DNA from 3 places in the Nitratireductor sp. OM-1 genome. Region 2 is predicted to be linked to each of the others. Evidence: riboswitches for the same ligand, from Rfam matches in the RefSeq annotation. Region 2 holds a riboswitch; each other region holds the start of a gene.
The links. A riboswitch is a leader RNA that binds a small molecule or an ion and turns the genes downstream of it on or off. The one in region 2 is predicted to bind cobalamin.
Positions count from the first base shown of each region.

Region 1: another riboswitch for cobalamin. It lies ahead of DEJ54_RS00240 ((2Fe-2S) ferredoxin domain-containing protein); the one in region 2 lies ahead of DEJ54_RS17630 (TonB-dependent siderophore receptor).
Region 3: another riboswitch for cobalamin. It lies ahead of DEJ54_RS06215 (LLM class flavin-dependent oxidoreductase); the one in region 2 lies ahead of DEJ54_RS17630 (TonB-dependent siderophore receptor).

Region 1 is NZ_CP029208.1:47,688-55,467, forward strand. Features, by position in the region: gene DEJ54_RS00225 (ABC transporter ATP-binding protein) at 1-605, opposite strand, end outside; gene DEJ54_RS00230 (iron ABC transporter permease) at 602-1,723, opposite strand; gene DEJ54_RS00235 (ABC transporter substrate-binding protein) at 1,751-2,785, opposite strand; cobalamin riboswitch at 2,916-3,108, opposite strand; gene DEJ54_RS00240 ((2Fe-2S) ferredoxin domain-containing protein) at 3,156-3,947, opposite strand; cobalamin riboswitch at 4,045-4,246, opposite strand; cobalamin riboswitch at 4,420-4,620, shown strand; gene metE (5-methyltetrahydropteroyltriglutamate--homocysteine S-methyltransferase) at 4,712-7,060, shown strand; gene DEJ54_RS00250 (superoxide dismutase) at 7,138-7,752, opposite strand; gene DEJ54_RS00255 (DUF2753 family protein) at 7,780-7,780, opposite strand, start outside.
Region 2 is NZ_CP029208.1:3,697,799-3,705,578, reverse strand. Features, by position in the region: gene DEJ54_RS17650 (S8 family serine peptidase) at 1-1,313, shown strand, start outside; gene DEJ54_RS17645 (ABC transporter ATP-binding protein) at 1,310-2,098, opposite strand; gene DEJ54_RS17640 (iron ABC transporter permease) at 2,098-3,078, opposite strand; gene DEJ54_RS17635 (ABC transporter substrate-binding protein) at 3,075-3,944, opposite strand; gene DEJ54_RS17630 (TonB-dependent siderophore receptor) at 3,944-5,806, opposite strand; cobalamin riboswitch at 5,931-6,143, opposite strand; gene DEJ54_RS17625 (ABC transporter substrate-binding protein) at 6,420-7,780, shown strand, end outside.
Region 3 is NZ_CP029208.1:1,296,534-1,304,313, reverse strand. Features, by position in the region: gene DEJ54_RS06225 (iron ABC transporter permease) at 1-756, opposite strand, end outside; gene DEJ54_RS06220 (ABC transporter substrate-binding protein) at 781-1,770, opposite strand; gene DEJ54_RS06215 (LLM class flavin-dependent oxidoreductase) at 1,770-2,825, opposite strand; cobalamin riboswitch at 2,998-3,195, opposite strand; gene DEJ54_RS06210 (DUF1330 domain-containing protein) at 3,415-3,837, opposite strand; gene DEJ54_RS06205 (crotonase/enoyl-CoA hydratase family protein) at 3,843-4,634, opposite strand; gene DEJ54_RS06200 (TetR/AcrR family transcriptional regulator) at 4,728-5,330, shown strand; gene DEJ54_RS06195 (iron-sulfur cluster assembly scaffold protein) at 5,384-5,839, opposite strand; gene DEJ54_RS06190 (DUF1641 domain-containing protein) at 5,836-6,258, opposite strand; gene DEJ54_RS06185 (FAD/NAD(P)-binding oxidoreductase) at 6,281-7,471, opposite strand; gene DEJ54_RS06180 (hypothetical protein) at 7,574-7,780, shown strand, end outside.

The DNA of each region.
Region 1 (7,780 bases), 330 kb from region 2:
GCCGCCAGCGCCAAATCGTGTATGGCGACCAGAATGCCGACACCCCGCTCGCGCACCTGATCGGCCAGAAACCGCAGGGTGAAAAGCTGGTTGCCAATATCAAGGGCGCTCGTCGGCTCATCGAGCACGATAAGCGGCGTCTGTTGCGAAAGGGCGCGCGCAAGCATGACGCGCTGGCGTTCTCCGCCGCTGAGCGCATCAAGGGAGCGGAACGCAAGGCTGGAAAGATTGAGTTTTTCCAGAACTTCCTCCACCAGCGCAATGTCGCGCGCGCCCGGGCTCATACCCATATAGGGCGTTCGCCCCAGAAGACAGGCATCGAAAACGCTGACCGGAAAACCGTCCGGCGTGCGCTGGGGAACATAAGCCACGAGCCGCGCCCGCTCCCTTGCCGAAATGCCAGCGATGTCGCGCCCGTCGAGCAGGACCCGGCCGCTTTCGAGACGCGTCTGACCGAGCATCGCGCGGACCAGCGTGGATTTGCCGGCGCCATTCGGCCCTACCAGACCGACGATTTCGCCAGATCCCACCCGTAACGATATGCCGTCGAGAACGGCGTTGTCGTTCAGCACCCGCCGCAGATTGTGCGCTTCAAGAATGGTCATGCGAAAGCCTCCCGCCGCCGCGACACGATCAGGTGCAGAAAGACCGGAACACCAACGAAGGCAACGACAATGCCCACCGGAAGGACCGTCGGGCTGAAAGCCAGCCGCCCGATCGTGTCGGCGGCCAGAAGAAGCGCTGCGCCGCAGATTGCTGCGAAGGGCAGCAGAAGCCGGTGATCACCGCCGATCATCATACGTGCCAGATGCGGCCCGATCAGTCCAACGAACCCGATGACGCCCACAAAGCTGATGACCGAGGCTGCGGAGACGACGGAAAAGAGAATGGCGAAGGTGCGCAGACGCCGCACATCGACGCCCAGCGAACGCGCGACATCATCGCCGGCGACGGTGAGTGCGTTGAGCTGCCAGGCCCTTGCCTGGATCGGAATGAGCACCGCGAAGAGAACAGCGGCGCACAGACCGACCGCATCCCACTGCACCCCGTTGAGGCTGCCAAACGTCCAGTGCACGACACGGGCCAGCTGCTCTTCGGTGGCGACAAACTGGACCGCAGCGGTCAATGCGCTGAACAGATACATCAGCGCAATGCCGGTGAGGATCATCGCCTGTGCCCCCATGCCCCGCCACCAGCTCAACGAAAAAACGGCGAGCGCGCACAGAAGCGCACAGACAAAGGCCGACAGGGGGACGAAATAGACGCCTGCCGCCTGAAGACCGATACCGAACATGATGGCGACGGAAGCCCCGAAACCGGCAGCCGAGGACACGCCGATCGTATAGGGACTGACGAGCGGATTGCGGGTAATGGCCTGCATGAGAACGCCGGACACGGACAGGGCGGCGCCGGCCACCAGCGCCATCACCACACGCGGCAGGCGCAGGTAAAGCAGAACCCGCGCCGCCTGTTCGTCCGATGATCCCGGCAGATAGCCGAGGCTTGCCCGCTCCATGAGAACGAGCGCAAGCGTTCCGACACTTGTATCGTTGATGCCACGTACGGAAACCGCTGCGGCGGCAATCATCAAAAGCGCGAATGACAGGGCGATCAGCAGAATGCGTCGCCGTCCGCCCTCCCGATACCGGGCGGCAAGGCCCCTGCCTTTTTCGACCGAGGCGGCACCTGTACCCCCGGCTTCGGTTTCAAGCGTATCGGTCATCGGCCCCGCCCCGTCATGTCAGCTTGCTCAGAAGTCGCCCTGATAGGTCATGCCCGGCTGATAGGGCAGTCCCTGGAAGTCCTCGATCCAGCGACGCATGGCCTCTTCCGGATCGACATCCTTGAACAGCTCTGGATGCGCCCATTTGGCGATCTGCAGCGCGCCGGTGATCTTCGAGGAGCCGCCGGCGAGGTAGTAGTTGATGACGTGGACGTTCTTCGCCTCTGCCGCCGGCGTGGCGCGGATTTCCTCACGCGCCATCAGCCCGTCCCATGTCGTCTTGTACTGCTCTTGGGGGATGGTCGTGTAAGCGCCCGGTTCCAGCTTCACGATCAGCGACGGCACGCGCGCGACCAGTTCCTCCGGATCGATGGTGAAGGCGTTGGGATTGCCACGCGCGGCCGGCTCGTCCTCAATGACGATTTCGCCAAAAACGTTCCTGCCGCCACCGGCTTCGATCATGTCGTGCCAGCCAGAGCCCGGCGTGACCGTCACCAGCGGGCGCTTCTCCTCCAGATAAACCGGCACCGGCTCGACGCCCTCAAGCCGCTCGGCCAGAAGCGCTTTGTAATCCTCATAATAGGCAGCGAGATCGGCCGCCCGCTCTTCGCGACCGAAGAGTTTGCCCATCAGCTTGACGTTCTCGACATGCTTGAGCGTATCCCAGGAGGTTACGACCAGAACCGGAATTCCGAATGGCTCAAGCTGGCGCGCCGCCTCCTCGTAAACGCCGTTGCGCGGCAGAATGACGAGATCCGGCTTCTTGGCGATGATGGCCTCGTAATTGGGCTCGCTCTGCCCCTGGCCCACCACGTCGTCGGGGCCGAATTCCGGCCAGTAGGCAGGATCGCGATAGGTGCTGGCGCCGGTGCCAACCACCTGCTCGATGGCGCCGATGGCGCGCGCGAATTCAACCGAATAGCGGTTGAAGATCACAGCGCGCTTGACGGGCAGGTCGACATCGACCTGACGCCCGACATCATCGGTAATGGTTTCTGCGAAAGCGGATTGGGAGAGTGACAGCGCGACAATGGCAGCGCCGAGAACGGACTTGAACAACATGATCACCTCGATCGACACGGGGCGCCGGGAGGTGCGTGAAAGAGCGCCCGCATCGACCGAATGCGCCGCAGGGCGTCCTTGCACCCCGCGAGACCGGTCTACGCTACCCTCTTGCCGGACACCTCGCCGACAATTGCGTTTGCGCCAAGGCCGGTCTCCTGGCTCGCGGCTCAAGCGTTCGAATATCCCTTCCCGGCCGACTGACCAGTGGATCGATACCGAACTCGCCGCCTACAGTTGCGAGGGCAGCCGCAGACTGGGACGAACCCGTCCTGCGTTCCCGTTTCATCCGACGTTGCGGAACCGTGGCGCGCAATCGTTAACCTGATCGGACCTGCAAGGCCAACCGTTTTCCTCCCCGCCGCTACCATTACCTGTTTAAAGTCCCGCGAAGCCGCTGTTTGCGACCGGTCGGCTCATAGGCGAAATCGGCGACAACGCGTCCCCCAAGCAGGTGCTCTTCAATGATGCGGTCTATCGCATCCTCATTCACGCCACCGTAATAGGCGCCTTCGGGAAATACCTGAAGAACCGGCGCGAGATTGCAGGGGCCGAGACAGGTTGCTTTCGCAGTCATGGTGCCATCCCCCGTGTTGCGCAGGTTCAGTTCCTTCTGCCGGTTGCGCAAATGACACCACAGAACGTCCGCCCCGGCGGCGTTGCACGCCCCGCCCTCACACACCAGAACCCGTCTTTTCTGCGCCGGCACCAGAGAGCCTTCCCGTACCGGAGTTTCAGCGGGAGGAACGGCCGGCTCCTGAGCAATATCGCCGATGAGACCGCCAAGAAGCCGTTCAAAATGTGCGCTGCGGGCAATGTCGGATGCTATGCGGATGGGGGGCCAGCCGCCGGATGTTTCGGCTTGCCAGCGCCGGAGCGATTTCGACAGCCAGTTCCGGAAGCTCGGCTCCATCGGAAGCAGGAGCGGGACAATCACGATCTCAGAATGATGTTCTGCCCGCAGCTCCAGAAGTGCGGACCGCAAGGACGGCGTCCCCTGTTCGGAGAAGCAGTACTGCACCGCCGTCACACCTTCAAAACCTGCGGCCATTTCAGCGAGGCGCGCCATCTCGCCATGAGGTGCAGCAGCAAAAGCCGACTTTGCAAGAAGCAGGATCGCGCGGCTTCCCTGCCCTTCGTTCAATAATGCACTCGTATCCACTGCCATTCCTCGAGCTGATGCGACCGGGAACGGCAGGGAGATCGCGCGTCGGAACCGGATATTCCGAAGCACGCGCTCCTGTGGCATATCCCGACCACGGAACTTCACACGATCAGGCAGGTCTCCTGGCTTGCGGCTCATCACAGCTTCACCCGTCTTCCCGGCATAACGCCAGTGACATGATCGGCAAAGCAGCTCGTCGCTCACAGTTGCGGGTCAGCTCCGGATTTGAACCGGATTCCCTCTTAGCCGCCGACCGAGACAGGTCTGCCGACGGAACCTTGACCGCTTCGAAAAGTATACGCAGACCCGCGCCTGTCAACCTTCTGCCCGCCGACCCGCACGCGCACGCGGACCAACTCCGGAACAGAATTTCCCGACAACTAAAATAGAGAGGCACATCACCTCTCAGACAAGACGTAAAGACATAAACATTTCTTTATATCATTCTTGACTTTCCGCCGCATCGCGAGGAATCTGGGCGCGTCGTGGTTCTCGAACCTGCCTTCAGGCGGATTCGGGCTAAGAGGGAAGCCGGTTCAAATCCGGCGCTGCCCCCGCAACTGTCAGCGGCGAGCCGAAATCCATTCAAGTCACTGGACAGACGTCCGGGAAGACGGATCAAGGCCGAGACCCGTGAGCCAGGAGACCTGCCATGACGAAACAACGTCAACGGGCGGGGTGTCCGGTGTTCGTCATGCGGCGGCCGTTCAGGCCGCGGTCTGCGTACGCCCCCCCCTGCCCCAAACAGCATCGGGTGTGCCATGTCTGAACGTTCAATTCCTGTCTCCACGCTCGGCGTGCCGCGTATCGGCCGCCGCCGAGAACTGAAACTCGCCCTTGAAAGCCATTGGTCCGGCAAAAGCAGCGCAGAAACCCTTCTCCAGACTGCAAGGGAACTCAGGGCCGAGAACTGGAAGGAGCAGCGCGATCGTGGCGTTGCAATCATCCCTTCCAATGATTTCTCACTCTACGATCAGGTGCTGGACACCAGTGTGATGGTCGGCGCGGTTCCGGCAGACTATGGCTGGCAGGGTGGCCCGGTGCCGCTTGACGTCTATTTCGCAATGGCGCGCGGCAGCCAGGGCTTCAGGGATGCAGGATGCGAGCACCCCGGGCACCCCGGCCACTCCGGCGGCCACAAAGCGCAGGAAATGACCAAATGGTTCGACACCAATTACCACTACATGGTGCCGGAATTCACCGACGACCAGGTCTTCGCCCTCTCCTCCACCAAGCCGCTGGATGAGTTTCTTGAAGCAAAAGCGCTCGGCATCCATACCCGGCCCGTACTCCTTGGTCCGATCACCTTCCTCAAACTCGGCAAGTCCAGCGATGCAGGCTACGATCCGCTTGCGCTTCTGCCCCGCCTGCTGCCTGTTTATGAAGAACTGCTTCGCAAGCTGAAGGAGGCCGGAGCGGACTGGGTACAGATTGATGAGCCGGCCCTCATCACCGACCTCATTCCCAACGAACAGGATGCCTATCGGCTTGCCTATCAGAAGCTTGCAGCCGCTGCCCCAGATCGCCGGATCATGCTTGCAACCTATTTCGGCGGGCTCGGCGGCAATCTGGAAACCGCGCTTTCCCTGCCTGTGGCCGGCCTTCACCTGGACCTCGTTCGCGCGCCGGAGCAACTCGACGCGGTGCTCGCCGCTGCGCGGCCGGATCTGGTTCTTTCGCTTGGCGTGATCAACGGCCGCAACATCTGGCGCGCTGATCTGGCTTCCCTCGCAGACAGGCTCGGGCCCGTCGTCAAGGCGCGCGGCGCAGCGATGGTCCAGCTCGCTCCGTCCTGCTCGCTGCTCCATGTCCCCATCGATCTGGAACTGGAAACCACGCTCGACGCCGACCTGCGCTCCTGGCTTGCATTCGCCCTGCAGAAAATGGACGAGCTTCATGTGCTCTCCGATGTTCTGTCCGGGAACGGAGCAGACGTTGCCGGAGCCCTGAAAGCAGCAGCCGATGCCGTCGCCGCGCGGCACGCCTCACCCAAGGTCAGCGACCCTCTGGTTCAGGGCCGCATGGCGCGGATCAACGACGAGATGAAGACGCGCGGCGCCACGTTTGTCGAGCGCCAGAAGCTGCAGGCTACCCGGCTAGGCCTGCCCGCCTTTCCGACCACCACGATCGGCTCCTTCCCGCAGACGCCAGAGGTTCGCAAGGCAAGAGCCGCACATGCACGCGGCGAGCTTAGCTTTGTCGACTACGACACGTTCCTGAAGAAGGAAACCGAAGCGACGATTCGCTGGCAGGAGGACGTCGGCCTCGATGTGCTGGTCCATGGCGAGTTCGAGCGCAACGACATGGTTCAGTATTTCGGCGAGCAACTTTCCGGCTTCGCCTTCACCCAGCACGCCTGGGTGCAAAGCTATGGATCGCGCTATGTCAGACCGCCGGTTATCTACGGCGACGTATCCAGGCCCACTCCGATGACCGTTTCGTGGTGGCAATATGCCCAGTCGCTGACGGACAGGCCGGTCAAGGGCATGCTGACTGGCCCTGTGACCATTCTCAACTGGTCTTTCGTGCGCGACGACATTCCGCGTAGCGAGACCTGCCGGCAGATCGCGCTTGCCATTCGCGACGAGGTCCGTGACCTTGAGGCAGCGGGTGCGCGCATTATCCAGATCGACGAAGCGGCCCTGCGCGAAGGCCTGCCGCTACGCCATGCGGACTGGAAGCACTATCTCGACTGGGCAGTGGAGAGCTTCCGCATTTCGGCCAGTGGGGTTTCGGATGAAACCCAGATTCACACCCATATGTGCTATTCGGAGTTCAACGACATAATCGACGCCATCGCCGCCATGGACGCGGATGTGATCTCCATCGAGACATCGCGCTCGAGGATGGAATTGCTCGATGCCTTCAAGACCTTCAAATATCCCAATGAGATCGGACCAGGCGTCTACGACATCCACTCGCCGCGCGTCCCCGAAATCGGTGAGATGACTGCGCTGCTTTCGCTGGCGCGCCAGCGCCTTGCCGGGGAGCAGATCTGGGTCAATCCGGACTGCGGCCTGAAGACCCGCAAATGGGACGAAGTGCGTCCCGCCCTGGTCAACATGGTTGCCGCCGCCCGCACGATGCGCACCGAAAACGCAAGCGCCTGACACCTGTAAACGCCGCCGGCTCTCAAGGCCGGCGGCGCACCGGACTTAGGGGCAGGCCATATTAACAGGCCCTGCCCCTAAGCCCCGATGGCACTCTCATAGCGCTCGGCCACCATCTCCCAGTTGACGAGACCTTCCAGAAAAGCATCGACATATCTGGGACGCAGATTGCGGTAATCGATGTAGTTGGAGTGTTCCCAGACATCACAGGTCAACAATGCCGACTTGCCTTCTGTCAGCGGCGTGTCGGCATTGCCCGTCTTGGCAATGCCAAGCTTCTCGCCATCAAAAACGAGCCATGCCCATCCGCTTCCGAACTGCGCAATGCAGGCCGCCTTGAACTCTTCCTTGAAACGGTCAACCGACCCGAAATCGGCAATCAGGTGCTTTTCGAGATTCCCCGGAACCGCGCCGCCGCCACCGGCCTTCATGCCAAGCCAGAAATGGCTGTGGTTCCAGTGCTGGCCAGCCTGATTGAACAGGCCGCTTTCGGCCGGCTTGTTGGCGCTCGTCAAAATGACCTCTTCAAGGCTCATGTCCCGATAGGGGCTGTCTGCCGTTAACGCGTTGAGCTTGTCGACATAGGCCTTGTGGTGCCTGCCGTGATGGAATTCGAGGGTCTCTGCGGACATGTAAGGCGCAAGCGCGTCCATTGCGTATGGAAGTTCTGGAAGCTGAAACAAAAGTTCGATCCTTTGTGCGGAGATCTGATCGTGGGAT
Region 2 (7,780 bases):
TCGCGGGTGGTCCCGCATTCGCCCAGACCACGCCCGACCCGCAGGCTGCACCAGACGGGATGCGCGTCGAGACACAGCCCTCCGGGCGTCACGTGGTCTATCTGCCGCAGATGCTGGCCGAGCTTTTCGGACCTGGAGCGGGCCGCGATGCGCCTGCACAGCCCGCCACATCCGGTGGCGGACCCACGCCGACCCTTCCCACACCCGCCGGGGCAGGAGCCTTTTCCCTGCCGGTCGCGCCGCAGCGCGCCATATCCGGGGCTTTCGTGCCCGACGAAGTGCTTGTCACGCTGGACGGCGATGAAGGCGTGGCGGCCGCCGTTGCCGCGCAGTTCGGGCTTGAACTGCGTTCCGCCCGTGCGTCCACGCTTCTGGGGCGCACCGTTGCGCGGCTTGGCATTCCCGATGGCCGCCCGGTGGGCTTCGTTCTTGCCCAGCTTGCCGGCGATGGCCGGCTGGCGGATCGTGTGCCCAACCATGTTTTCCAGCTTCAGCAGGCGGCGGGCGTGGTGAACTACGCCTTTGAACGCATCGCGCTCGATGCCGGTGCTGCAAGCGGCGAGAATGTGAGCGTGGCGGTCATCGACACCGCACTTGACGGGAACCACCCGGCTTTGAAGGGGCGTGTGGCGGGCACGTTTGATGCGCTGCCCGACATGGAGGTGGCTGACCGGGATCACGGCACATCCATCTCCGGCCTGATCGCCGGCGGCGAGACCTTTCGCGGCATCGCGCCGGGCGTACGCCTGCTTCATGCGCGCGCTTTCGAGAGCGGCGTGTCCAGCACGAATGTGCTGCTCGCCGCACTCGACTGGGCGGTGGAAGAGGGCGCGCAGATCGTGAATATGAGCTTTGTCGGGCCGGAAAACCCGCTCTTTTCCGCTGCCTGCAACAATGCGATGGCGCGTGGCGTCGTTCTGGTGGCTGCGGCCGGCAACAACGGGCCGGGCGCGCCTTTCGGTTATCCGGCAGCCTATGAGGATGTGATCGCCGTGACCGCCACCGACGTTCACGACCGGCTGATGGGCCAGGCCAATCGCGGCCGCTACATCGACCTTTCCGCACCGGGCGTAAACGTTGTCGCGCCCATCCCCGGTGGTATGGATGTGGTGACGGGCACGTCTTTCGCCGCCGCGATCGTTTCCGGTGCGATTGCCAATCTCATGCATGCCGGTGAGGACGCCGCGCCCGAAGCGCTGGCCGAACTTCTGCGCACCACTGCGGTGGATCTGGGCGCGCCGGGCCGGGATGAAGAGTTCGGCGATGGTCTTCTGAATGCCAAAGCGGCCATGGCGGGGCGTACCGGCGATTAGTCTCTATTCTGCCTTTCGGTGAGGCCGACGGGGGCGATGATGAGGCCATCTTCGTCGCGTGCGCGATGGGCCTTCACGCCATAGATCTCCGCCAGATGCGCTTCCGAAAGCACCGTTTCCGGTGTGCCGAAGGCTGCCAGCCTGCCCTTGTTCAGGAGCATGACCCGGTCGCACCAGCGCGCCGCCAGCGTCAGATCGTGGAGTGATACCAGAACCGTGCGCCCTTCATTCTCTGCAAGCCGGTTCAGCGACTGCATGAGGGTGATCTGATGTGCCGGGTCGAGGCCTGATGCCGGTTCGTCAGCGATCAGCAGCGGGGTTTGCTGCGCAATGGCGCGCGCCATCAGCACGCGCGCCTGCTCGCCGCCTGAAAGCTCGGTGGCGATCCGGTCGGCGAGCGGCGTCACATCGGCCATCTCCATGGCGCGGGCGATGGCCGCTTCATCACCGGAATCCGGGCGGCGTCCGAAGGCGCGCCAGGGCAGGCGGCCCAGCGTCACCAGATCGCGCACGGTGAGGCGCCAGCCAATGATGCGCTGTTGCGGCAGATAGGCGATAAGGCGCGCGCGCGCAGCCGGGCTGATGGACGCAAGATCGTGCGCGCCGAGCCGCATCGCGCCTTCAGCCGGCAATTGCCCGGTCAGCGCACGCATCAGTGTGGACTTGCCTGCGCCATTGGGACCGAGCAGCCCGATCACCTGACCGGGCTCGATGTCGAAACCGACGCCCTCAAGCACCCGTCTGCCACCAAGCTTCACGCTGATATTGTCCGCCTGCAGCCGCATCACAGCATCTCCCGGCGGGCGCGGATCACCAGCCACAGGAAGAAGGGCGCGCCGATCAGCGCCGTCAGAACGCCGACATTCAGTTCGCCCGCCGGCAAAACGAGCCGGGCTGCAATGTCGGCAGCCAGAAGCAGCGCCGCGCCGCCGAGGCCTGCCGGCAGCAGGAGGCTGCTTGGCATGCGGTTCGTGAGCGGGCGGATCAGATGCGGCACCACGAGCCCGATGAAGCCGATGGTGCCGGCCACGGCCGTCGCCGCTCCCACCGAAAGCGCCACGCCGGCGACGATCAGGAAGCGCGCGCGGCCCATGTGAATGCCGAGATTGCCGGCAGCCTCTTCGCCGAGCGACAGCGCATCGATGGCGCGCGCCGAAAGCGCAATCAGCAGCCAGCCGGCGGCCATCAGCGGCAGGGCAAGCAGCACATGCTCCATGGAGCGGTCCTTGAGCGAGCCCAGCAGCCAGAAGATGATTTCATAGGCGGCGAACGGATTGGGCGAGAGGTTGAGCACCAGAGAGGTCAGCGCGCCGGCAAGGCTCGATAGCGCGACGCCGGCCAGAATGAGTGTGAGCGTGGAGCCCTGACGCGCTGCAATGGCAAGCAGGATGAGCACGGCGGCAAGCGCACCGATCAGCGCCCCGGCGGGCAGCGCGTAGAGCGAGCTTCCCGCAAGCCCCGAATAGAACACGGCGACCGCGCCGAGTGCGGCCATGGACGAAACGCCGATCACGCCGGGTTCGGCGAGCGGGTTGCGCAGAAACCCTTGCAGCACCGCGCCGGAAAGGCCGAGTGAAAAGCCGATGGCAAGGCCGAGCAGGGCGCGCGGCAGGCGGATTTCGCGCATGATGATGGCGGCTGCTTCACCGCCGCCGGCGAAAAGTCCTGCAATGCTGTCTCCGATCCCAAGCGCAGCCGGCCCGACCAGCAGCGACAGTATGAAGAGTGCAAGGACGAGCATTGCGAGCGAGATGGAGAGCTTCATTGCGTGGCGTCCTGCGGGCAGGGCGCGATTTCGGCGCGCAGGCTTGCCAGCGCGCGCACGGCTTCAATCACGGCGGGCGACCCGCAGGACCATGCGCCGGCAGGCACGAATGCGCCGATGCGCGTGTCGGGCAGCGCGGCAATTGCCGGATGGCGCGGCACATGTTCGCCAAGCGTGGGCGCGCCCTCTGACGCGCTGGTGACGATGACGTCAGGCCGGGCGGCGATGACCTGTTCGAGCGGGAAGGGCGCAACGCCCACCAGTCCGAGATTAGCCGCGAGATTGGCAAAGCCCGCCGCCTGCATAACGGAATCGGCCAGCGTTCCGCTGCCGAGCGCGACCCCGTTCTGATCATAGGCGATCATGGTGGGGCGTATGTCGCACTGGCTTTTTGCGATTGCATCAAGCTCCCGCGAAAAATCATCGGCCAGCTTCTCGGCCCGCGCTTCCTGACCGAGAAGCGCGCCCATACGGCGGATTTCGCCCGGAATGGTGTCGAGCGTCTGCACGAAGGAAAACTCCTCGACCCTGAAGCCGAGCCGTTTCAGGAGCGTGGTCGTGTTGTGCAGCGAGTAGGTGCCGGTCACCACGAGGTCCGGCTTTTTCAGAAACACTTCTTCGGCAAGACCGCGATTGACCGGAAAATCCTGCGCCTTCTCATGCAGCATGGAAAGGTCAGACTCGCGGGCAAGGAAGGAAACCGAGATCAGCTGTTCCGGTTCGGCAAGCGTCATGGCCAGCTGATCGGTGCACAGATTGAGCGACATCACCCGCTCGGGCGCGGCTGAAACCGGCGCGATGAGAAGCGCGCCGGCCAGAAATGTCAGGCCGGAAAGGCGGGAGAGGCGTTTCCGGCGCTCACGCATCAGGGAGCGAATTTTGCCTGGAACCCGGCGAACACCGAGAAGCCGGGCGTGTTGTAGCCGCGCACCGTCTGATAATCCTGATCGAGCAGGTTCTCCGCGCGCACATAGAGCTCGGTGTCCTCGGTCGGCTTGTAGGCCACTTTGGCGTTGACCAGCAGGTAATCGTCCAGCTTGAAATTGCCCGTGTCCACCGTGTCGATAGCCGCTTTGGCCGAGGCCGAAATGGTCCATTTCTCGGCAGGCCGTACGCTGGCGACCAGCCCGATCTCGTGGCGCGGCACGCGCGGCAGCCGTGCATCGTTCTGATCCACCGAATGCGTGTAGGTGTAGGCTCCGGTGAGATCGAACCAGTCGGTCGCGGCATAGCTGAGCGAGGCCTCGACACCGCGCATGCGCGACGTGCCGGGGATCTGATTGTACTGGGTCGTGTAACCGATCAGATCATCAATCTCGAGCTGGAAGTAGGTGATGTCGGCGATTGCCCTGTCGTTCCAGAAACGCTGCTCCACGCCAATATCGAAACCGAAGCTGGTTTCAGGCCGCAGATTGGGGTTTGCCCCGAACGGACCGAAAAGCTCGTTGAGGCTGGGTGCACGGAAGCCGGTTCCCACCGAGCCGTGCAGACGCGTTCCGGTCGCATCGATGAGATAGGAGGCGGTTGCCCGGTAGGTGGTGTGCCCGCCGAATTCGCTGTGCTCGTCCTGCCGGAGACCGGCTGTCAGCGTCAGGTTTTCTACCGGCGTGGCAATGGCCTCGCCCCAGACGCCTGCGATCCAGAAATCGGAATCGATCTGGGGGTTGAACATGCCGGCGGGAAACACTGCGCTCTGACGTTCGTAATCCGCGCCACCCTGAACCGTCAGCCATTCATTGACGTCGAACGCGCCCAGATAATCGGCCTTGTAGCGGCGACCGTCATAAGAGCCGTCGAACGCGGTGCCGGTGATGGAGCGTTCCAGGTCGAAGGCCTGCACGGAAACGGTGTTGCGGAAACGGCCGTCCATCAGGTCGAGATTGAAGCCGGCCCGGCCGGCCAGCTGTTTGCTGTGGTTGGTCGCCGTCAGATTGTCGCTCGGCAGAATGGTGCCGAAGCCCTGATTGTCGAACTCGGCTTCCGCGTCGATGTAGAGCGCCGAGCCGAATACGGAGAACACGTCGGAAAATGCATGCTCGGCATTCACGTCGAAGGTAACGTTCTCATAGCCATCGCGCTCCGTGCCCGAAGCCGCGGCCGAGACGCCGTCGGTGCGGTAGCCGGTTGCGTTGATGGAGAGTTTTGACTGTTCGTTCGCCGCCCTGAAGCCATAGGAGCCGCCGACCGTGCCGTGCGAGCCGCCTTCGCCCTGAATGATATGGGAAATGCCCGGTTCGATGTCGCCCAGCGTCGACAGGCTGATCACGCCGGCAATCGCATCGGAGCCGTAAAGCGTGCTCTGCGATCCCTTGAGTACTTCGATGCTCTGCAGGCCGCCCGACAGAAGATACTGGTAGGACGTCTGCACCTGCGGGCTGGTCGGATCGGAAATGTCGATGCCGTTATAGAGCGTCTTCACATAGCGGCGCGGCGCACCGCGGATCGAAAGGCTGCCCTCTGCGCCAACGCCACCCGGCGATGAGAGGCTCACACCCGGCAAAAGGTCGAGATACTCGACGGCCAGCGGCAGGGACTGTTCCTCGATCTCTTCACGACCCACCACGTCCACCGTCGACCCCACGGTGGATGCCTCTGCCGGTGTGCGGTTGGGCGTGATGACCAGTTTTTCAAGCATATAGTCTTCTGCGCCCGCCATGGTGGCTGAAAGGCCCGTCAGCAGCGCCGAAGCGCTGAGCAGGAGCCGGGTGCGATAACGTCTGGATGGCATGCGTGCTCTCCATGAGAATGCTGCTTCTTTTGCTGGAGAGCGATGGCTGTCTGAATCTGTCCCCCGCCAGCGATGACATTTCGTCACCACTGCGAGATCCACAGCCCCGGAAGCGTCCCGCATCCGGTCGGTGACGGCTCAAGGCAGGTTTCCTGGCTCGCGCTTCATCGGCTTCCTCGCCTTCCCGGGGCATTGCACCCAGTGGCATAGGAGGAGCCTCGGCGCTCACAGTTGCGGGAGCAGCCACGGCTGCGGCCTGATCATGCAGGGCCGTTCCGTGTTCCCTTTTCCCCGGCATGCGAGTGCCTGCCGGAGCACCTCAAGCGAACAAAAATCGCTTACCAACTGGCTCCGGCAGCGTCAATCGCGGCCTGTGGGGCGGCTGTTGCGCCCGCAGAGGCGCAAGCGGCTGTGGTTGTCAGTACAGGTTTCGGAAATTGTTGCGAAATCGGCTCTATTTATCAGTTTTGCGGCTGATTTGTCGCAAACTCGTCATTTCAGCGGTCGAAAAACCTGCAAAACTTACCATAGGCCCCGGTCGTTTTTTGACATCGCTGGCGCGATGGGAAATGCTGAACACAAACTGATAACGGCAAGAAATGGGAGTGCGTCGATGACGTTTTTCAAGAGCAATGGCGAGAAAGTGCCAGCCCGCGTCGCCGAAATGGCGAACGAAGCGCGCGTCGGAAAAATGGACAGACGTGAGTTCCTGGCGCTCGCAAGCGCACTCGGCGCATCGACAGCCGCCGCCTACGGCATGCTCGGTCTTGCCGCGCCCACCCATGCGCTCGCTCAGGAGCCCAAAATGGGCGGCACGCTGCGTGTGGCCATGTTCATCAAGGATCCGAAAGACCCGCGCACGGCCGACTGGTCCGAGATCGCAAACGCCATGCGCCAGACGCTTGAACCGCTGGTGAAATACACGCGCGACTTCACCTTTGAGGGCCGGCTTCTGGAAAGCTGGGAGGTCAACGAAGACGCCACCGAGTACATTCTCCACGTGCGTCCGGGCGTGACATGGAACAATGGCGACGCCTTTACCGCAGACGATGTGATCTACAACTTCAACCGCTGGTGCGATCAGACGGTGGAGGGCAACTCGATGCCCGCCCGCATGGCCGCACTCATCGATCCGGAGACCAAGAAGGCGCGCGAAGGCGCGATCGAGAAGGTCGACGACATGACGGTGAAGCTCAACCTGTCTGCCCCTGACATTTCCATCATTCCCGGCATGGCCGACTATCCGGGCCTGATCGTGCATCCAAGCTTTGATGAGACGGGCCGTGATTTCATCGCCAATCCCATCGGCACCGGTCCCTTCGAACTCGTTTCATACGAAGTGGGCAACCGCGTCGAACTGAAGAAGCGCGAAGACGGCAAGTGGTGGGGCGGCGAGGCCTATCTCGATGGCATCGAGTTCATCGATTACGGCACCGATCCATCGGCCATGGTAAGCGCCTTTGAATCCGGCGAGATCCACACCAATTACGAGACCACCGCCGATTTCGTGGACATTCTCGACGCCATTGGCCTGGTCAAGTCCGAGGTCACCACGGCAACGACGATTGTGGCCCGCACCAATGTCAACAACAAGCCGTATGACGATGAGCGGGTGCGCCGCGCGCTGCAGATGGCCGTGGACAACGCCACAGTTCTGGCGCTTGGCTACGACAATGCCGGCGAGGTGGCCGAGAACCACCATGTCTGCCCGATCCATCCCGAGTATGCGGAGCTGCCCAAGATCGAGCGCAATGTGGACGCGGCCAAGGCGCTGATGGAAGAGGCCGGCCAGATGGAGCACGAGCACGAGCTGATCTCGGTCGACGAGGACTGGCACAAGAACACCGGCGACGCCATTGCCGCACAGCTTCGCGAGGCGGGTTTCAAGGTCAAGCGCACCGTTCTGCCGGGTTCGACCTTCTGGAACGACTGGACGAAATACCCGCTGTCCATGACCAACTGGAACATGCGTCC
Region 3 (7,780 bases), 1.6 Mb from region 2:
GGCAAGCGGTATGGGAATGAGCTTCCATTGCGCCGTACCGAAACCGCCCAGCGTCCAGAACAGGACGCGGGAGGCAAGCTGCGGGTCCGGCGATGTCAGCACGATCAGGCTCGTCAGCGCGCTCAGAATGGCGCTCATCGCCACGCCGGCGAGCACAAGCCGTGTCGGGGTCATCTGGCCGCCGGTCCGCGCCACCCAGAACACCACGAACAGCGTGACGAGCCCGCCCAGAAAGGCCGAGATATGCAGCGTGAACGCGCCAAACCCCAGAAGCCCCCAGCGCATCACCACCACAGCACCGGTGGCTGCACCGGACGAAACGCCCAGAATGCCCGGCCCCGCCAGTGGGTTGCGAACGATGGACTGGATCGTCATGCCCGTCACGCCAAGGCTCGCCCCGACAAGAGCCGCAAGGAAGACGCGCGGCATGCGCGTCTGAACGACGATGGTTTCGTAAGCCGTACGCCAGTCCGGTTCGACCAACGCGTCGCCGAACACGAGATTGGCGAGAATGGCGAGCGCCGTGCCGCCAGGGATATGCACCGAGCCAAGCATCAGCCCGGCAAGAGAGACGCCGAGAAGCAGCGCAACCATCAGGACGATGACCAGCGCATAGCCGGTAACGCCACGCCGCGACGCCCCACCCTCAAGACCATGCTGCACGGCCCCGCCCCGCGCGGGCGGCGCGGACTGGAGAATGGCGATCAGCGCTTCATGGCTGTTCGCCTTTTCCTTTCTGAAGGCCGGTGCATGCATCGTGAGAAACCGTATCTAAGCCGGTTACTTTTCGATCCGGTCGGGATGGAATGCCCGTGCGAGCTTTTCCACCGCATCGATGGAGCTCGGCCCCGGCTGTCCCCAGACGGAATCAATGGTGACGATTTTCTCGCCCGCAATGCCGGGCACGTTCTCCACCGTCGGGTTGGCTTTCAGGATCTCGATGCGCGCCTGGCCCAGCTCGCCAGCCGGATCGCCAACCACCTGACCACCGGCCGTGCCCGAATAATAGACAACGATGTATTCAGGCGCGCGTTCGGCGATCTGCTCCCAGGAAACCTGGCCATAGCGGTTTGCCACATCACCAAAGATATTCGCCCCGCCGGCCCGCTCAACCACATGCGAAAGCATGGTGTTTCCGAGCACGGCGCGCGGTGCGGATTCGCCGCCATTGAAGATGAACACCGGCATGGCCTCAACGCCATCGAGCTTTGCTTCCACCTCGGAAAGGCGCTCCTCGATGTCGGCGATCAAAGCCTCGCCGCGCTCGCGCACGCCGAAGATTGCCGACATGGAGCGGATCTCCGCATAAAGCTCTTCAAACCCGAACTTGCCGAGATTGCAGCCCTCGGTGTTGAGGCGGGTTTTCATGCCCAGATCGTGAAGCTGATCGCGCGTGTGGCGGCTTTCGCTGAACCCGTCCGGATAGCCGGCATAAACGAAATCGGCCTCCGCCTCGATGAGCTGTTCGGTGGTGGCGACCAGCGGCGAAAGCACGGGAACCGTGTTGTACGCCGCCTCGTATTGGGGGCTGATCTTGAGGTTCGCCATATAGGAGGTGCCGGCCATGCGGTCTTCCAGACCAAGCGCCAGCATCATCTCCGTGGCGTTGTTGCTCAGCGTCACCGCCCGCGCCGGCGGCGCCTCATAGGTGGTGGTGTAGCCGCAATTCTCATCCGTGTAGGGAAAGCCCGCCTCATCGGCAAAGGCGGGCGCAGACACCAGAACGAAACCTGCGACCGCAAGCCCGCGCAGACCGATTAATCGCGACATCAATTCACTCCTTCTATGGCCGGCCTGCCGCCGGCGCTTTCAACTGGGGATGGGGTTTGGTCTGGCTGGCCGAGCGCTGGCATGACCTCCGCTGCAAACAGTTCCATGCCGGCCAGCGCCACATCGTTGGCGATCAGGCCGTTGGCGCTGAACAGGCAGCGAATGCTGTTCGCGCCGGTCTCCGCCGAGAGCGCGCGCAATTGCGCAAGGCAATCCTCGGGCGTTCCCGCGATGGTGAAATCCGCCAGCATGGCGGCGCGATCACGCGGCGCAGGCGGCTGCATTCCACGTTCCAGCGCCCGTGCTACGCGCCGTGCATTGAGCTTTTCCAGAAGCGCATCGCCCCGCTCCATGGCCTCTGCCCGGGTCGGCGCGATCATCACGTAACGCGACAGCGATGAGGCAACGAGCGGCGCGCGCGACCCGCCATGGCGATCAAGTGCTGCATGAAACACGGGCAATTGCCGTGCTTCATTGGGTTCGAGGCTTAGGAGAAGCGGAAAACCGTTTCTGGCGGCGATGTCGACCGTCTCTTCCGAGACGCCGGCGACATAGATCGGCGGATGAGGCTTTTGCACCGGCGGCGGCCCGACGGAGACGTTGGAAAAACGCCACGGCCTGCCATCCGCCGAACAATGTGGCTTCGTCCAGGCGTCGATCATGATCCTCAACGCTTCGGCAAACCGCCTTGATGCGTCATCGCGCGAAATCTCGAGCGCGGTGAATGTGCCGGGCTCGGTGCCGCGCCCGATCCCCACATCCACGCGCCCGCCGCTCTGAAAATCGAGCTGCGCGATCTGCTCGGCAAGCAGCAGCGGATGATAGAGCGGCAAAACGAGGATCGACGTGCCGAACCGCAGCCTCTCCGTCCGCGCCAGCACCTCCGCGCCAAGCAGAAGCGTGGACGGATAGGGCAGCGTTTCGCGACCGAAATGAAACTCATTGAACCAGATGCCGCCGAAACCAAGCGCGTCCGCCCGTTCGACAAGACGCATCAGCGCCCGGTGGTCGCCAAGCGCGCCTTCGCGGGCAAAGCCTGCCAGATCAACGCGCATGGCGGGTCTCGCGGTCAGGCGTGACGCTGCCCGGGATCAGTCGAATGAATTCGGCCTGCGCCGAAGGAAATCGGGAAACGGATCGGAGACGTGACGTCCCGATAGACGGACTCGTTGCCGGCAAAGCGCCTGCATGCATTCTGGGCCTCCTGCCGGCGCACCTCGTCCGGCGTTCATGGTCTATGCATGAGGCAGGTCTCCTGACTCGCGGCTCGAACGTTCGGTCCGCCTTCCCGGCTTTCGCCAGTGGCATTGGAAAGAACTTGCCGCTTACAGTTGCGAGGGCAGTCCCGGAATTGGTCTGTCTGGCAGACCGCACCGGGTTCCCTTTTCATCCGCGAAAGGCGGAACCGCATGCGGCGGCGACCCTATCCGCGAAGGAACCGCGACGCAACCGCGAAAGGCGTTTGCGCGAAAGAACGGCCGACGCGCAGCTGACTTGCCGCAACACGCAACGGTTCGCCAAGGCCACCATTCGCGCAAGCGATGAGGAGAGCGCCTTGACCGTGGCTTGCCCGGCAGCACGTGAAGTCGACCTATCTCGCCTTCGAGAAGTTCTACAAACTGCTCTAGCAACCGGAGGTCGCCTTCAGCCCCCGGCGAAATTCACACCGCCGGGCTGCGGGGCGAAGCGGACAAGCCGACTGTCCGTAACGCCGGCCTGACGATGCGGCAGCGCTTCATGGTAGGCCGGGTCGCGCATCATCTGCGCAAACGCGCCGACCGATGGATATTCGGCAATGAAGCAGATGTCCCACGCCTCTGCCTGCGGGCCGATCAGCATCAGCTCGAAACCGCCCCGCCAGACGATGCGCCCGCCCAGCCGTTCCAGAACGGGCGCGCTGATCCGGCTGTATTCCGCATAGGCGTCCCGACCGCTTGCCACCCGGCCATCCGGATAATCCGCCCGCTCACGCAGCTTGATGAGATTGAGCATCTGGACCGGCCCCGGCCGTGCATCCGCCCGAAACGCCTCCCAGATATCCTTGGTAAAACCGGTGTAACGCGTCATCTGCTTCACCTTCCCTGATAGACGGGCGTACGCCGTTCGATCCATACGTCGAGCCCTTCATGCACATCTGCCGTCGCGCACATGCGGGCAAACTGTTCGCGCTCGATCAGAAGCCCCTCTTCAATCGTCGTGTTAATGCCCCGCGTCACGGCCGAGATGATCCGGGTGGCCGCCAGTGGCGAATGCTGCAGGATGCGCTCCGCCAGCTCAAACGCCGCAGGAAGCAGATCTTCCGCAGGCACCACCCTGTTCACCAGCCCCAGCTCATGGGCGCGCTGCGGCCCGAACGTATCTCCCGTCAGGAGCAGTTCCAGAGCGCGCTTTCGCCCGGCCAGTCGCGGCAGGCGCTGCGTGCCGCCAAATGTCGGCGGAATGCCGATATTGATCTCCGGTTTCGCGAAAATTGCCTGGTCGGAGGCAACCGCCAGATGCACCGCTTCGGTGATCTCGCAGCCGCCTCCGAAGGCGATGCCATTGACCGCTGCGATCACCGGCTTGGGAAACGCCTCGAAGCGCGCCGTCATCTGCTGGCCGCGACGACAGAAGGCGCGCACCGCTTCTTCTGCGCCCTGCCTTATGCTCTCGGCGAATTCATGAATGTCTCCGCCAGCCGAAAACGCCCGATCCCCCGCCCCTGTCACCACCACCGCGCCGATTGCCTCATCCGCCTCGATCTCATCGAGCAGCGACAGCAGCCGGTCATTGGTCGCGTAATTCAGAGCGTTCAGTTTCGACGGACGGTTCAGCGTCAGAAGCGCGACACGCCCCTTCCTTTCGCAAAGCACGGTGTTCTGCATTTTCCTGCCTCTCCAGTTGAATTGACAGAAAGGCTAGGACCGGGCACGCTGCATGGAAACTCACTGGTTAGTATACATGGTTGCGCGCATCCGATGGACACGAAACAGCAGAAGCCCAAACCAGCCCGCGAACGGGTCGTCGATGCAGCAAGCAAGCTGTTCTATCGGGAAGGGATTCGCGCCGTCAGCGTCGATGCCGTTGCAGAGGAAGCGGGCGTAACCAAGAAGACCTTCTACTATCATTTCAGGAGCAAGGATGACCTGGTCGCCGAGTATCTCAGTTCCCGCGACCAGCCAAATCTCGATCTGTTCGAAAGCTGGTTCAGGAGTGCTGAAGGCGATGTGGCCGACCGGGTTGAGGCGATCTTCACGGGCGTCGCCCGATCCGCGCGCCATCCCGCATGGCGCGGCTGCGGCTTCCTGCGCACCGCAGCCGAGCTGGCCAATCTGCCGGGACACCCAGCCATGGTGATCGGCGCGAGCCACAAGAAGAAATTCGAGAACTGGCTTTCAGGCGAACTCGCCGAAAGCGGGATCGACAATCCTGCGGCGATCGCCCGCCAGATTGTGGTTCTGCTCGACGGCGTATTCTCAACGCTTCTGGTGCACCGCGACGCAGACTATGCAGAAGCCGCCGGACAGGCCGCCAGAACGCTGATCCATTCGTCATACCCGACACAGAGCACGGCAGCCTGACCGAGGCCCCGCCCGCACAACGGGCTTTGGAAAACCCGTGCCTTCTGAACGGGTCAAAGCGCGGTGCCGGGCTGCCCCCGCTCGGCACATGCGCCGGCGACTGCCTCGAACGGCAGCAGGATCGATCCGAAACGGCTTGGAAACGCCCGCGCCGCCTCGAACATGGCGAGATCCCGCCAGGGTTCAGGAAAAGTGACCGCTTCTCCCGCCAGAAGGCGGCGCAGCAGACCGGCAATCTCGCCGACGCCGGCGCAGGTCTCTCCAGTGGCATGGCGCACGACGATGGCGGTAGACGCCATGCCGAGTGTGCAGGCGCGCGTGCGCCATCCAAGCGCGCCAATCGCATCGCCCCGCCACTGCACATCAAGCGTTACCGTGCTGCCGCAGGTGCGGCTCGTCCGGGTGATTGAGGCATCCGCCGGGACAAGCCGCCTGTCATTGCGAACCCCGGCGCCCAGATCCCGCAGGCCGCGCTGATAGAGCGCGGCCAGGTCCGCATCGGCGCTCATTCGACGCCGTCATCCTTCATCTGCCGGCCGAGAACCGACAGAAAGGTCAGCGCAAAATAAAGCCCGCGCCGCACATCCTCATTGCCGGCCACGCGCAGCAGGCCGAGAAGGGATGGCACCTGGGCCTGTGCGGTCTGTGTCGCGGCATAGCGCGCGGCATTGCCGACGTTCCACGCAGCGCCCACGCTTTCCTCATAGGCCTTCATCAGTTTCTGCACCATCGCGTCGTCGAACATGTCGACGCCGTCGGATGCAAGCGATGCGAGATCGACCAGATTGTGAAGACGGCGCCCCTGCAGGAGCGGTGCAAGCTTCTCGAGAAGCTCCGCGAGCCCGCGCTCGGTGGCTTCATCCATTGCGGCGAGCGCCTTCGGTGCTCCGGCAGCGGCTTCCGGCGTGTCCATGACTGTATCGTTCATTGTTTTCCTCCGGATGCCGATGTCAGATGATGCCGCGCGCGACGGACCAGTAGATCCCGCGATTGAAGGCCTTGCGGAGCAGTCCCCCGACCTTGGTCGGCGGGGTGGGATGCACGTCCTCGTCATAGTCGTACCAGAGCGGCATGCCGGCCTCGAGGCCCATCTGCGCCACGGCCTGAACCTTGCCGTCATAGGCATCGACCGTGCGGCCAAGCCGGATGTCGCCGGCGATGTTGTTGGCGATCACCGGGCACTGGTTGTGACAGGAACCGCCGGCCTTGGAGATCGGCAGATCGACCGTGTCACCCATGATGTAGGCGTTGGGGTGGCCTTCGAGCTGCAGCGTCTGGCGGTCGGTGGGCAGCCAGCCCTCATTGTTCGGAGCCTGCGAAATGCCGCTTTCCAGAACCGCATCGACCGCGCGGATCGGCGGCGTGCACATGAGAAGATCGAACGCCTCTTCACCGCCCTCTTCCGAGTGGGCGATCTTCTTGCCCGCGTCCACGGAGTCCAGCGTGAAGCCGCGCTGATACTTGATGCCCTTGGCTTCAAACACCGGTGGCAGCACCTCACACACCTCCTGCTGCAGGAACAGGCAGTTGCGCAGAAGCTGCGAAACGGTTGGATAGGTGTAGACGATTTCGCACTGCTCGCGCACGCCCTTGCGGCGCAGATATTCATCCACCATCAGCGTGGTTTCCATCGGCGCGATGCCGCACTGATGCGGCACATTCGGCGTCTTCGGGAAGTTGACGGTGATGAAGATGCGCCCCTTCTCGAAATTGCGCAGCTTCTCGGCAAGCTGGCGCGCGGGGCCGTACTGATAGAAATAGTCGCCGCCTTCCTTGAGGCCCGGAATGCGCTCGGGTGCGGGCAGGCAGCCCGTCGAAACGACGATGTAGTCGTAGCCAATCGTCTTGCCGCTCTGCGTCTTCACGGAGGAGCCCGCAAAGTCAAAATGCACCACCTTGTCCACCTCGAACGTGATCTCGGGGCGCAGGAGCGTGCGCTGTTTGCGCCGTAACTCGCCCTCGAAGAACATGTCGAAGGCGACATACATGAAGGCTGGCTTGTAGTAGTGCCATGGGGAATCGGACAGGAGCGTGACCTTGATTTCTCCCCGCGCGATTTCGGGATACATCTTGGCGACGATGCTGTTGGCCGTCATCGTGCCACCGATGCCGCCTCCCACGATAAGTATATGTTTGGTCAACGCTAACCTCCCTGCTTTCACTTAGCTGGCGCAGATATCTTGATCCGTCATCTCAGAGGATTAGCATGCAGGAGAAAGGCAGCGCCGGCGGATGTTTCCAGAATGGAAAGGTTCGATATGGCGGGGGAAACGCGCATGCAGGAAACGGAAATCCGCCAGGTCGTTCAGGCCCAGATCATCGAATGTCTCAACCGTTTTTATGCGATTGAGACTGGTTTGTGGGGCGGTCCTTTGGATGCTTTGATTGTTCGTACGATCATCACGGGGAAGATTGAGGGTCGATTTTACGATCTATCTTCGCTTTCGATG